DNA from 4 places in the Agarivorans litoreus genome. Region 1 is predicted to be linked to each of the others. Evidence: predicted binding sites of a transcription regulator. Region 1 holds the regulator's gene; each other region holds the start of a gene.

Region 1 (3,133 bases):
CCCTCACCTATTAATGCTTGGTGACGGAGTAAACGATGGTCCAGTTTTGGCCGCCGCACCGCTATCAGTTGCTATGGGCTTGGGCACCGACATTGCAAAATCGAGTGCTGACGCTGTATTGTTGGGTAGCAAGCTTTCCACTTTGCTCTCCGCCATGGATCTTGCCAAAAAGACTAAAAAGATTATTGCTCAAAATCTGGCATGGGCCTTAGGGTATAATGCTTTAATTTTACCCTTAGCAGTGGCCGGAATAGTTACTCCTTATATGGCCGCTATTGGGATGTCATTATCATCCTTGGCGGTTCTCACTAATTCCTTAAGGTTAAACAAGCAATGAGTATTATTTTTGTCTTGATCCCCATCGCCCTGATCTTTGTATGTGTAGGAATTGGTATATTTTTCTGGGCAGTTAAAAGCGAGCAATTTGAAGATTTAGACCGCCAAGGTATTAACATTTTGTTTGATGATAAGAACAAAACCAAACAAGACAATGATTCTACAGACTGATTTTGTAGCAGCCTTTATCACCGGCCTTCTTGGCGCTACCCACTGTATTGCAATGTGTGGCGGAATCGCATGCATACTAGGTTCTCGTGCCAATAACTCTTCCAATAAGCTTTTAGTAAGTATTGGTTTTAACCTAGGTCGGATCCTAAGCTACTCTATTGCCGGTGCTATTGTTGCTGGTTCCATCCAAGCAATTAGCCAGGTTCATCAATCGCTTTATATGCTAGTAGTTTTACAGTGGTTCGCTGCAATAATGCTCATTTTACTCGGCATACACCTTACTCGATGGTGGTCAATTCTCACGCCAGTGGAACTACTTGGCAAAGGCTTATGGTCAAAGGTTCAACCCAAGGCAAGCAAGATGTTGGCACTGCAGCACCCAGCAGCCAGTTTACCATTAGGCATGTTATGGGGTTGGCTACCCTGTGGTTTGGTTTATTCAACTTTGGTATTAAGTGCTAGCCAAGCAAATTGGCTAAACGGAGCGGGTGTAATGTTTAGTTTTGGTTTAGGTACGTTTAGCGTGATGCTGTTGGCTGTATTACTGGGCCAGCAACTAACCAAACTAATGACAAATCGCATATTACAAGTTTGTTCAGGACTGAGTGTTTTGAGTTTAGGGATCTACCAAGTTGTTACATTGTTGTAGCAATAGATCTAGAAAATTTATTACATAAAGAGTAGAATTGCCTCGAACTCCTATAGCATAGTTTGAGTATGAGCATTAACCCAAAAGCTAGTCAAAGAATCCAAACTGGTGGTTGTGAAATTCACTGCCAAGATTGCAGTATTGCCCAGTTATGTATCCCTTTCTCTCTTAATGAGACAGAGCTAGATCGCTTAGATAGTATTATCGAGCGTAAAAAGCCTATACAGAAAGGCGAAGAAATATTTGCCGCTGGCGATAAGCTAAAAAGCTTATACGCTATCCGCTCAGGTACAATTAAGTCCTACACAATCACCGAACAAGGTGATGAGCAAATTACCGGCTTCCACTTGGCTGGTGATTTAGTTGGCTTCGACGCCATTAATAGCCAAGAGCATCCTAGTTTTGCCCAAGCTCTTGAAACATCCATGGTATGTGAAATTCCTTTCGACACCATGGATGAACTGTCTGCCACAATGCCTAAGTTACGCCGTCAAATGATGCGCTTAATGAGTAATGAGATTGTTGCAGACCAAGAAATGATTTTGCTACTAAGCAAAAAGAATGCTGAAGAACGTTTAGCTGCCTTTATTTATGGTTTATCACAACGCTTTTCGGAGCGAGGATTCTCTCCAAGAGAATTTCGTCTAACCATGACTCGTGGAGATATCGGAAACTATCTGGGACTAACTGTAGAAACCATTTCCCGTTTACTTGGTCGTTTCCAAAAAGCCGACATGATCGCAGTAAAAGGTAAATACATTTCAATCACTGATCGTGATGCACTGCGCCAACTAGCCGGTACTAAGCAAAGCTAACTACCTAATAACACTGACCTGATTTACATCAATCTATCAAAAAAAATCTAGGTCAGTGTTAACTATATCTAATTTATTCCTACCAATTTAAGCTAAAGTTAAGTAGCTATTCCAGAAGATTCTAGGAGCTGCTTTATGATTAAGTATCGTAATATTTTAGTGGTCATCGACCCTCTACATGACACCCAGGCGGCCTTGTCTCGCGCGGTGTTTCTTGCCCAAAAAGAAGACAAAGCAAAAATAAAAGCTCTACTTACTATTTACGACTTTTCTTACGAAATGACTTCGATGCTTTCTGGCGAAGAACGTGAAGCAATGCGCTCGGGTGTAATAGAAGAACGTAATGTTTGGTTGAGTGAAATAATTGCCGAAACAGACACCGCTGGGATAGAAATCGAAACCAAAGTTGTATGGAATAATCGCTTATATGAAAGCGTGATTGAAGAAGTTTTGGATTTTGGTCATGACCTAGTGGTAAAAGCGACTCACCCTCATCCAACATTACAATCGATTATTTTTACTCCTAACGATTGGCATATTTTGCGCAAATGTCCCACACCAGTATTAATGGTAAAAGACCATGATTGGCCCACTAACGGTAAAATTGTTGCCGCTATTCACGCTGGCGCAGAGGATGAAGAGCACCATAAGCTAAATGTGAAAATTGCCGATGAAGCAAAAGACCTGAGCAAATTACTAGAAGCTAATTTGCATGTGGTAACAGCTTATCCAGCAGCCCCAGTAAACATTGCCATCGAACTGCCAGACTTTGACCCACTTAAGTACAACAAAAACGTTATGGAGTACCATAAAACCGCGCTTAATAAATTTGTTGAAGAACAATTTGAGCAAGCGGTCACCACGCACCTTGAGGAAGGTTTGCCTGACGATGTAATCCCCGAAGTAGCAAATGAAATAGATGCAGAAATTGTTATTTTAGGTACCTCGGGTAGAAGCGGTTTTAGTGCGGCACTGATTGGTAATACAGCGGAACACGTTATCGATCAACTAGACTGCGATCTATTGGCGCTTAAACCACAAAATTTTGTGAGTCCATTTCAAAAATAGATAAGGCTAAACTAACGTTAAACATTGCTTAAGCAAGGCGGGGTTATATAATAGCCCCGCTTTTTTATTGGGAACACACTATGTCAGTTACAGC
Region 2 (3,133 bases), 4.0 Mb from region 1:
GGTTAAGAACACTTAATATTGCTACCACTAAAACAATGGTTTTACCGGCGCCAACAATAAAGCCTCGCACTTTTTGCCAAGTCAGCAGCAATACCCCAAATACCGTTGGGAATTGGTAATCTGGTAGCTCTAGTACTGAGTCTTGAGCGGTGCCAGGAAGCAGTGTGAACTTGAGCAGTAAACCGGTAATAATCGCGGCGATAATGCCCACAATATAAAGAGCAAACACCATGTTCTGCCCTTGCTCCGGGAAAAACGCTGCAACAAACAAAGCATATACAGGTAAACGTGCGCCACAAGACATAAACGGGCTCATTGCTGAGGTAAGCACCCGTTCTCGGTGTTTTTCTAATACCCGAGTTGCCATGATGGCCGGTACGGTACAACCAAAGCCCATTAGCATTGGCACAAATGCTTTACCGGGTAAGCCGATAACTTGCATAGCTCGGTCAACAACAAACGCAGCACGCGCTAAGTAACCAGAGCTTTCTAACAAAGCTAAAAACAGGTACAAACAAGCAATTACCGGAATAAAGGTTGCTACGGTTTGTATGCCTACCCCTACTCCACTGGCCAATACAATGCTCGCCCATTCTGGCGCACCAATACTAGCTAACAGTTCGCTCACCCCATCAACAAAAATAGTACCCGCTGTAATATCGAAAAAATCGATAAACACCGCGCCACCGTTAATGGCAAACATGAACATTAGGTACATAACACCTAAAAAGGCCGGAATACCGACCCAACGGTTAAGCAATACTTTGTCCAGTAGCGCGGAATAATCGCGGCTTAGCTGGCCTTTTTTACTGATACAGCTTTGGGTAAGTTGGTAGATAAAGCTATAGCGGCTGTCAGCGAGCTCCAAGTCAACGTCTGTTGTTGAGAATTGGCCCAGCGCTTGACTGAATTCTAACTGTAAATCAGGCTCTAGTTGCTCCATTAACCAAGGGTCCTGCTCAATCAAGCGCAGAACTTGGCCTTTATTTAAGTCAAGCTTTTGCTGCCACTCGCAGCTAAAGGCTTCAATTTGTTGGGTGTATTGTAAGCTTAAAGTCGGAGCTTTCTGGGCTTGTTCCATTAGCTTAGGCAAGTTGCGCTTAAAATCATTCACCTGCTTTTTAGAGGTGGCCGACAAGCACACTACAGGCAAATTAAACTGCTCGCTAAATTGCTTCACCTTAATATTAAGTAGCTTAGCTTTAGCTGTGTCCATTTTATTTAGAACCAACACCACTGGTAAGCCAAGCTCTTTAAGCTGAATGCTTAAATATAGGCTTCGCTCCACTGCGCTGGCATCAATTACATTAATGACTAGGTCGAGTGGCTCAGACTGCAAAAACTCGCAAGCAATCCGCTCATCTAGTGAGCTTTTATCAAGCTGCGGATCAATGTTGTACACACCAGGCAAGTCTACGACTTCTGCTTGCCAGTCGGCTTGGCGGATCCAGCCAGACTTTTTGTCTACGGTTATCCCGCTAAAGTTGCCTACTTTTTGTTTACTGCCGGTTAAAGCGTTAAACAAGGTACTTTTACCGCTATTAGGGTTACCTACGGTGGCTATCATATGTTTGTTCATAGACTATCCACCTCAATCGCTTTTGCTTGGCCATTACTTAGCGCAAGGTTGATTCCAGGTGCTGAAACTTGGATAGGGTCCCCAAGTGGAGCGCGCCTTACAATGGTTAAGGTCGTATTGGGTAAAATACCCAACGACATAAGCTTCTTGCGCATTGCTCGCGGTAAACCATTTAAGCTCAATATTTGAGCCTTTTGACCAGTGGCTATTTCATCCAATGACATGGAACCTCCATACCTAAGTCTAAATAATAATGATTTTCATTTGATTTTATTGTGCGACACACATCACTATTCCGTGTTGATCTAAATCAAACGCTTATAGATAGCTTGGTATTTTTGTGAGAAATATTTAGCGCTATTTTTTGAAACCTCCTGAACAAATACGCTACCATCAGCACAACTTACGTATAAGGTAGATTGAAGATGTCATTCAAAGACCAACTTTCGCAACTGGTTTACTCAACAGACCAGGGCCGCATTGAGCCAGAGCAACAAGCTGAACAAGTACCTGATACAGACGGTACTATTAAACTGCGTAGAGAAACGAAAGGCAGAAAAGGTAAAGGGGTTACCTGTTTAGCTGGATTTGGTTTACCTGAAGCTGAGCTAAAAGCCTTATGTAAAGAAATGAAAAAACACTGCGGCGTAGGTGGCAGCGTTAAAGATTACGTTATCGAAATCCAAGGTGACCAGCGCGACAAGCTAGAGGTTTGGCTTAAGCAGAAAGATTACAAAACTAAACGCATAGGTGGTTAAACCATTGCCTTTGGTAGGGCTTTTAGGTATATTCTTCGCGCTTTTGGGGAGTAGCTGCCCATATCAATAAGGTATGGGGCATTTATCAACATACTTAGTGCTCATCACTATGGTAAATGCAGCCAACACTGGCCTAGCAAGACCAAATGCACATTAACGCTATTTAGAGGTGAGCAGCGTTATGTGCATTGGTTTATCTGCTCGCCTCTTATTAAGAGATCCAATGGAAGCTTTATTCACTTCAATTACTGCCGTAGCCATTGCCGAAATAGGCGATAAAACTCAACTGCTTGCTCTGCTGCTCGCCTGTAAATTTAGAAAACCAATTCCGATTATTGCTGGCATTATTATCGCTACGCTACTTAACCATGCCGTCGCAGCATGGTTTGGCGCACAAATTCAACAATGGTTTAGCCCTGAGCTGTTGCGTTGGCTAGTAGGCTTGTCTTTTATTGCCATGGCCATTTGGGTATTAGTTCCAGACAAAATAGATGAAGACGATAACAAACTACTCAAATACGGCCCGTTTTTGGCCTCGCTCATCTTATTTTTTATTGCCGAAATCGGCGACAAAACCCAGGTTGCGACCGTGATTTTAGCGGCCAAGTATGACTCGATGTTTATGGTGATTACCGGCACTACCATCGGAATGTGTTTAGCCAACGTGCCTGTAGTGCTGCTGGGTAAACTTGGCGTAGAGAAATTGCCTATGACTCTCATTCATCGTGTTACTGCTATTTTGTTTTTGGTGCTGGGCGTTACTACATTGGTGTTCTAGTAAGGCTTTTGCTGCGCT
Region 3 (3,133 bases), 4.0 Mb from region 1:
AAAGCCCTATCCCTTATACAAAAACGTTCCCTATTTTTTGCTTGGCTCTTTTTATCTTATTTTGATGTGTTTTAGTATATTATTTCGCCAATTTTCTACATTCATTCTTAATTATCTGTAAAAGTTCATAATGCATTAAAAAAATGTTGATTTCGCCCTGTTTTTCAGCAAATATATCGCCCGTGAGATGGACTTCACTGCTCAAGGAAACCATTCCAAGGACGAATGAATGGATCAAGGAAGAGATAAATTATTAATCTCAAAATAGGCAGTGGAACTTTGAAAAAGACTATTCTAGCAATCGCAATTCCAACATTATTCACAGCGGGCGCAACTAACGCCCAAGAAATTTATAACGATGGTGAGAACACCTTTTCTATTGGTGGTCGTCTTAACCTTATGGTTGAGTCTGCTAACAAAGATGGTGATCGTGACCTTCGCTCTGAAAACAACTCTTCACGTATTAACCTAAACTTCTCTCGTAAAATGAGCGAAAACGTTACTGCTCGCGCAACTATGGAGTATGGTTTAGATAACCCAAGTGGTAACAGTGACTCTCCTTTCTTCAACCGTTTAGGTTTCATTGCAGTTGACCATGCTGATTTTGGTTCTATTTCTTACGGTAAGCAATGGTCGACTTATTACACTATTACTGGCGTAACCGATGTATTTTGGGTTTATGGTGGTACCGCAATGGGTATTTACGATAAGGGTGATGCAGCAGGTACTGCTCGTGCCAACGATGCGCTTCAATACAACGGTAGCTTTGGCGGCGTTAACTTAAGCGGTCAATACCAGTTTAAAGATGAAGGCGAAGGTCGTAAAGACAGCTACGCTGGTGCAGTGTCTTACGATTTCGATTTCGGTCTAAACGTTGGTGTTACGTACCACCAAATGAACCGCACAGATGAAGAAAAAGTTGCAGTAGATAACAATGGCGATGCTAAGCTTACTGCATTGGCGGCCAGCTACAATCAAGGTCCAATCTACGCTGCCGTTACGTATGGTGAATTTAAAAACCAGGTAGAATTTGATGGCGCTACTGGTGTTTCTGATAAAGCGACCGGCCATGAAGGTGTATTTGCTTACACGCTAGACATGGGTCTTCAACTTTACACTGGTTGGAACTACCAAGAAGACAAGAACTCTGATGCAGACTTAAAAACGGCTTTAGTAGGTGCAATGTACGATTGGAACAACGTTCTTTTGTACACTGAGTACCAAGATGAGACCACTAAGTCGACTTCTGGTAACAAAACTGACGACAACCGCTTAGCTGTGGGTGTACGTTACAACTTCTAATTCTTAATTAGACCTAAGAAGTTAAAGGCCACCTTGCGGTGGCCTTTTTGTATTTAATTGGTTAAAGCGCAAAGCTTTCTCTTCGCTTAAATAAACGATGCTTATCACTACAGCGTTGACAACGCTGAGTGCTAGGATCGTGTTGTAAACGATTAAGCTCTATTTCTTCTTCACAATCACTACATAAACCATATAGGCCTAAGTCAATTTGACAAAGTGCGGCATCAACTCTTTTTAATTGTTTGAGTTGAACATTTAGCTCTGAGTACTGCAATTTTAAAGCTTGATCTATGAGCTCTTCATTGCTTAAAGACTGAAGTTTGTCTGCAGTAAGTTTTAAGCTGGTTTTTTCTGAAACAGTTAAAAACGAGATTATTTCAGACTTTAACTGCTCTAATTGCTGCATGAGTTGCAACTGATAATCCCTAAATTCCACGTTCAAGCCCAATTAATAAATGAGCTAGCAGTATAAACACCGGATCTCACAGTGAGATATGATGTGAATCAAAACGAAACACTAAAAACCTATATAACTACTTTTATTGGGGTTTTGTTGATCTAATACAGAATATGACCAAATTATGCGAAGAAACGTAACGCCTACCTTAACTAAAGGTCAATCTTTGCATTGCTGTAAGCGGATTTGCTTCACAATAGAATTGGTATCTTTTAATACTCTGATGTTGCGAAAGAGATCGTCGGCTTCGGTGTAGTAGCCAGAAAGGTATCTTAACCACTGTTTCACCCGGCTTTGGTAGTACTTGGCTTTTTCACTGGTGATTTCGTGCTGAGAGTAGCGAATTAGCAGCTCAATTACTGCAGACCAAGCTAATGGCTCTTCTTCACCTCGTACTACTTTAGCGAGGTTTGGAATAGTAAGCGCACCGCGGCCAATCATTACGTCATCACAGGCACTGGCTTCTTTACACTGTAAGTAGCTTTCTCTATCCCACACTTCGCCATTAGCAATAATTGGAATAGAGAAGCGCTGTTTTACTTGTTTAATGTAGTGCCAATGCGCGGGTGCTTTGTAGCCGTCCTGTTTGGTTCTGGCGTGAATGGTGAGTTCATTGGCGCCTGCTTCTTGTACGGCTTGTACAATATCAAAGCAGTCGTCTTTGTTTTCCCAGCCTAAGCGTATTTTAGCGGACACTGTATGTTGTTTGGGTACTGCTTTTCTTACTTCACTGACCACATCAAAGATCGACTGAGGGGCTTTTAGCATAGAGGCACCACCGCAGCTCCCAGTGACGGTATTACTGGGGCAACCAAAGTTTAGATCTAATCCATGCGATCCAAGTTCGATAGCTCTTAGCGCATTTTCGGCCATAGGACTTGGGTGCTGGCCTAAAAGCTGGACCCTTACAGGAGTGTGCCCATCTATCAATCCTTTCTCATGTAGCTCAGGGCAATATTTGTAAAATACTTTATCGGGTAGGGCTACATCGGTTACGCGAATAAATTCTGTTACGCACCAGTCGTAGCCACCGCAACTGGATAAAAGCTGACGCATGGAAGCGTCTGCAACACCTTCCATAGGGGCTAATACTACGCGCATAGAAAACCTTGGTTTGAAAAAGCGGCCATTCTAACGGTTTGCGAAGTATCCGGCTAGCAAATTAGCAAGTCAAACCCGCCGCTTGCTTATATTAAAAACCTGGTTTATTTCCATGTTTTTGCTGGGTGTTTGTGGCGCTAATGCTCAAGTATAATTGATCTGGATCAATGTTGATTGAATTTAGTTTAAGGGTAATGTTTAGATGGACCAGCAGTTTAAAGAAAATTATAACGTATTCTATTTCCTAGGTTTTGTAGTAGCTCTGCTGTTACC
Region 4 (3,133 bases), 160 kb from region 1:
AACTTTAACGTGTGGTGCAGACAAGCGGCGATCGGTTAAGCGAGACCACAAAATTGGGTGCATTTCTGCCATGTTTGAGCCCCAAAGCACAAACGAATCAGCAGCTTCAAGGTCATCGTAACAGCCCATAGGCTCATCAATACCGAAGGTGCGCATAAAACCACCAACAGCCGAAGCCATACAGTGACGCGCATTAGGGTCGATGTTGTTGGTTAAAAAGCCGGCTTTATGTAGTTTAGCAGCAGCGTAACCTTCCCAAACGGTCCATTGGCCAGAGCCAAACATGCCCACTGAGGTTGGGCCCTTGTCGGCAAGTGCTTTTTTCCACTTCTCAGCCATAATGTCGAAGGCTTGATCCCAAGAAACCGGAGCAAACTCGCCATTTTTATCAAACTTGCCATCTTTCATACGCAATAAAGGCGTGGTTAAACGATCTTTACCGTACATAATTTTTGAAAGGAAGTAGCCTTTAATACAGTTAAGGCCTTTGTTTACTGGAGACTCGGGGTCACCTTGAGTGGCAACAACTTTGCCGTTCTGAGAGCCAACTAAAACACTACAGCCAGTACCACAAAAACGACAAGGAGCTTTATCCCATTTCACTTTTGTTTCTTCTGACGAAGTAATTAAGTTGGTGGCACTTGCGGGTAAACTAATACCAGCAACGGTGGCTGCGGCACTTACCGCATTCGCTTTAACAAACTGTCGGCGAGTCCATTTCATGATACTTCCTCATTAGCTGATTCAAATTGGTGAAATACTAGATTGCTGCTTAGTACTGCTTCCAACTTTCCGATGTCTTCTAGGGTGCTTACTATGTTATTGCGCGTCTGGCTTTCTATAGAAACAACGATTTTCCCCTCAGGGTTAAAACCGTGTACTTCTAGTCCTTCCAGATCGCTAATTTGATCAATGACTTCTTTAATACGGTCTGGTTGGCACAACACCACCGCACTACTAATATGGTACTCTTCGTTCATCCAACTTCCTTTATTTCAATGGCTTTGCTTGGACATACTGAAATACAAGCGCCGCAACTGTTGCAGTGCTCAGAATTAATGTGTACCTCTGCTTTTCCCGCTAGTAATGGCTTAATGCTAATGGCCCTTTGCTCGCAGGTGTCGCTACACGTTCGGCAATAAACACCGTTTTGTGCCAGACACTTAGAAGCATTAACGTCAACAGAATTAGACCAAGCAGGTTGCTGCTTCGGGTGAAACAAAGACTCGGGGCAAGACGTTGCACAGTCGTAACAAAATGTGCACTCACCTTTGGTGAAATCAACTGCTGGAAAACCGCCATTACCTTTAACAATAATCTGTTCAGGGCATGCTTTGACGCATTCTCCACATTGAGTACAGCCAGCTTCAATAGACTGTTGTAACCAAGGTAGAGAGTGATGTTGTTTACTGCGAAGCGCTTTGTTAGTACTAAACATACGACGTTTAGACAGGTCTACAGACATCAATTTTCCTTACGAAATCAGTCTTTAACATTACTGGTAAAACCACCCTAAATTTCTTGGGGTTAAGCGTAAATTTTATTAACAATCAAAAACATACCCCTTAAGAGGTGTTTTCTCAAATGATTGATTTAGATCAAGTATAGTGCGTGATTTCTATCACGCACTAAAACTTATCCGCCTATTGATGCGAGATGTGGAGTAGCGCCGGTATTACCGTCGTGGAGGAAATGACTAACTTTTTTGGTTTGTAACGCGTCTTCAATTCGCTTGCTTAATACGTCTATTTGAGCAGGGTTTTGCAGCAAATCGCGCAGCTCTACCCCCTCTTCACCAAACAAGCATAAATGTAGTTTGCCTTGTGAAGAAACGCGTAAGCGATTACAGCTAGCACAAAAATCTTTGGAATACGGCATGATAAGGCCAATTTTGCCGGCGTAATCAGGGTGCTGAAAGACTTGAGCAGGCCCAGCGTTATGAGCTCGAATTTGCTGCTCCCAACCTTCGTTGAGTAGCAGTTGTTTAAACCCCGAGCCAGCAACGTGATGTTTGTGGAAATAATCGGGCTGATCACCCATTTGCATTAACTCAATGAAACGGACTTCAACCGAGCGGTCTTTAATCCACTCTAGATATTTACGAAAATTTTGCTGGGCCACCTGCTTTATCAGCACAGCATTGAGTTTTACTGCAGTAAAGTCTTGCTCTAGTGCCGCATCAATTCCGGCCATCACTTTAGTGAAAGTTTTGGTACCGGTGATTAACTCAAACTGACGTGGATCTAAACTATCAACACTTACATTTACATGAGTAAGCCCTGCATCACGCCAGCGCTTAGCGTTATTAGCCAGCTTAAAACCGTTGGTGGTCATCGCAAGTTGCTGAATGCCTTTGGTATTTGCACACACTTCCATAATTTCGACTAAATCTTTTCTTAGGCTCGGCTCCCCACCGGTAAGTCGGATTTTATTCGTGCCTAATTTGGCAAAACATTTAGCAAGCTGGGCTATCTCAGACAAGTTGAGATTACTATGGGGCGTTTCGCAATGATAACCATCAGGTAAGCAATAGTTACATTTGAAGTTACATTCGTCGGTAAGCGACAAACGCAAATAGAAAAATTTTCGGGAAAATGAATCCGATAACATAAATCAACCTTTCCAAATGCGGGAGGCAAAGCCATTTCTGCACTCTACCCTGCTTAGTCGATGCTAAGGGTCTAAACGCCGTATCATTGTGACTTAGGTCGATTTAGACTTCGGTGATAGTTTAATGCTATGCAATAAATCTTAATTTGTTAAGTGCTTTCTTAAACGGTTACACTGACTTTGTGATATTTGTTGGATAAGCTTGTTGAATTGAAAGGACTTATTTTTGAAACGTTTTTTTGGTAAACGCTCCATAGGCACAGCGGTAATTCGCTTGTTAAGTGTGATGATGTTCCTTTTTGCCCTAGTGGCAATTGGCTCATTAACCACCTTAGTAAACAGCCTCAATGATGCAGAAGCAATCAATATAGCCGGCTCTTTGCGTATGCAAAGTTACCGAATGGCGCATGCTTTAAATGTATACGACAAAGAAGTAGAACGAAAAATTCAACAGTTTGAAACATCGTTAAACAGTAATGCGCTAACTAAAGCCGCCTTGCAAGATGATGCGATCAACCAGCGC

The links. Region 1 encodes FNR, which switches genes on or off when oxygen is low (the NO sensors DNR and NnrR bind a similar motif). Its sites were predicted from a motif close to TTGATCTAGATCAA; they were not measured.
Region 2: K5L93_RS01240 (FeoA family protein) is a predicted target of FNR. The motif match lies at 1,880-1,893, and genes of this name have one in related genera.
Region 3: K5L93_RS01650 (TraR/DksA family transcriptional regulator) is a predicted target of FNR. The motif match lies at 1,797-1,810, and genes of this name have one in related genera.
Region 4: napF (ferredoxin-type protein NapF) is a predicted target of FNR. The motif match lies at 1,589-1,602, and genes of this name have one in related genera.

The regions. Positions count from the first base shown of each region.
Region 1 is NZ_BLPI01000001.1:4,314,485-4,317,617, reverse strand. Features, by position in the region: gene K5L93_RS19920 (heavy metal translocating P-type ATPase) at 1-337, shown strand, start outside; gene ccoS (cbb3-type cytochrome oxidase assembly protein CcoS) at 334-507, shown strand; gene K5L93_RS19910 (sulfite exporter TauE/SafE family protein) at 491-1,156, shown strand; gene fnr (fumarate/nitrate reduction transcriptional regulator Fnr) at 1,225-1,971, shown strand; gene uspE (universal stress protein UspE) at 2,107-3,039, shown strand; gene ttcA (tRNA 2-thiocytidine(32) synthetase TtcA) at 3,120-3,133, shown strand, end outside.
Region 2 is NZ_BLPI01000001.1:267,905-271,037, forward strand. Features, by position in the region: gene feoB (Fe(2+) transporter permease subunit FeoB) at 1-1,579, opposite strand, end outside; gene K5L93_RS01240 (FeoA family protein) at 1,576-1,803, opposite strand; gene K5L93_RS01245 (translation initiation factor) at 2,005-2,337, shown strand; yybP-ykoY riboswitch at 2,371-2,547, shown strand; gene K5L93_RS01250 (TMEM165/GDT1 family protein) at 2,561-3,115, shown strand.
Region 3 is NZ_BLPI01000001.1:357,171-360,303, reverse strand. Features, by position in the region: gene K5L93_RS01655 (porin) at 280-1,302, shown strand; gene K5L93_RS01650 (TraR/DksA family transcriptional regulator) at 1,364-1,738, opposite strand; gene K5L93_RS01645 (tRNA-dihydrouridine synthase) at 1,919-2,860, opposite strand.
Region 4 is NZ_BLPI01000001.1:4,157,467-4,160,599, reverse strand. Features, by position in the region: gene napA (periplasmic nitrate reductase subunit alpha) at 1-723, opposite strand, end outside; gene K5L93_RS19110 (chaperone NapD) at 720-980, opposite strand; gene napF (ferredoxin-type protein NapF) at 977-1,465, opposite strand; gene moaA (GTP 3',8-cyclase MoaA) at 1,636-2,610, opposite strand; molybdenum cofactor riboswitch at 2,600-2,738, opposite strand; gene K5L93_RS19095 (type IV pili methyl-accepting chemotaxis transducer N-terminal domain-containing protein) at 2,837-3,133, shown strand, end outside.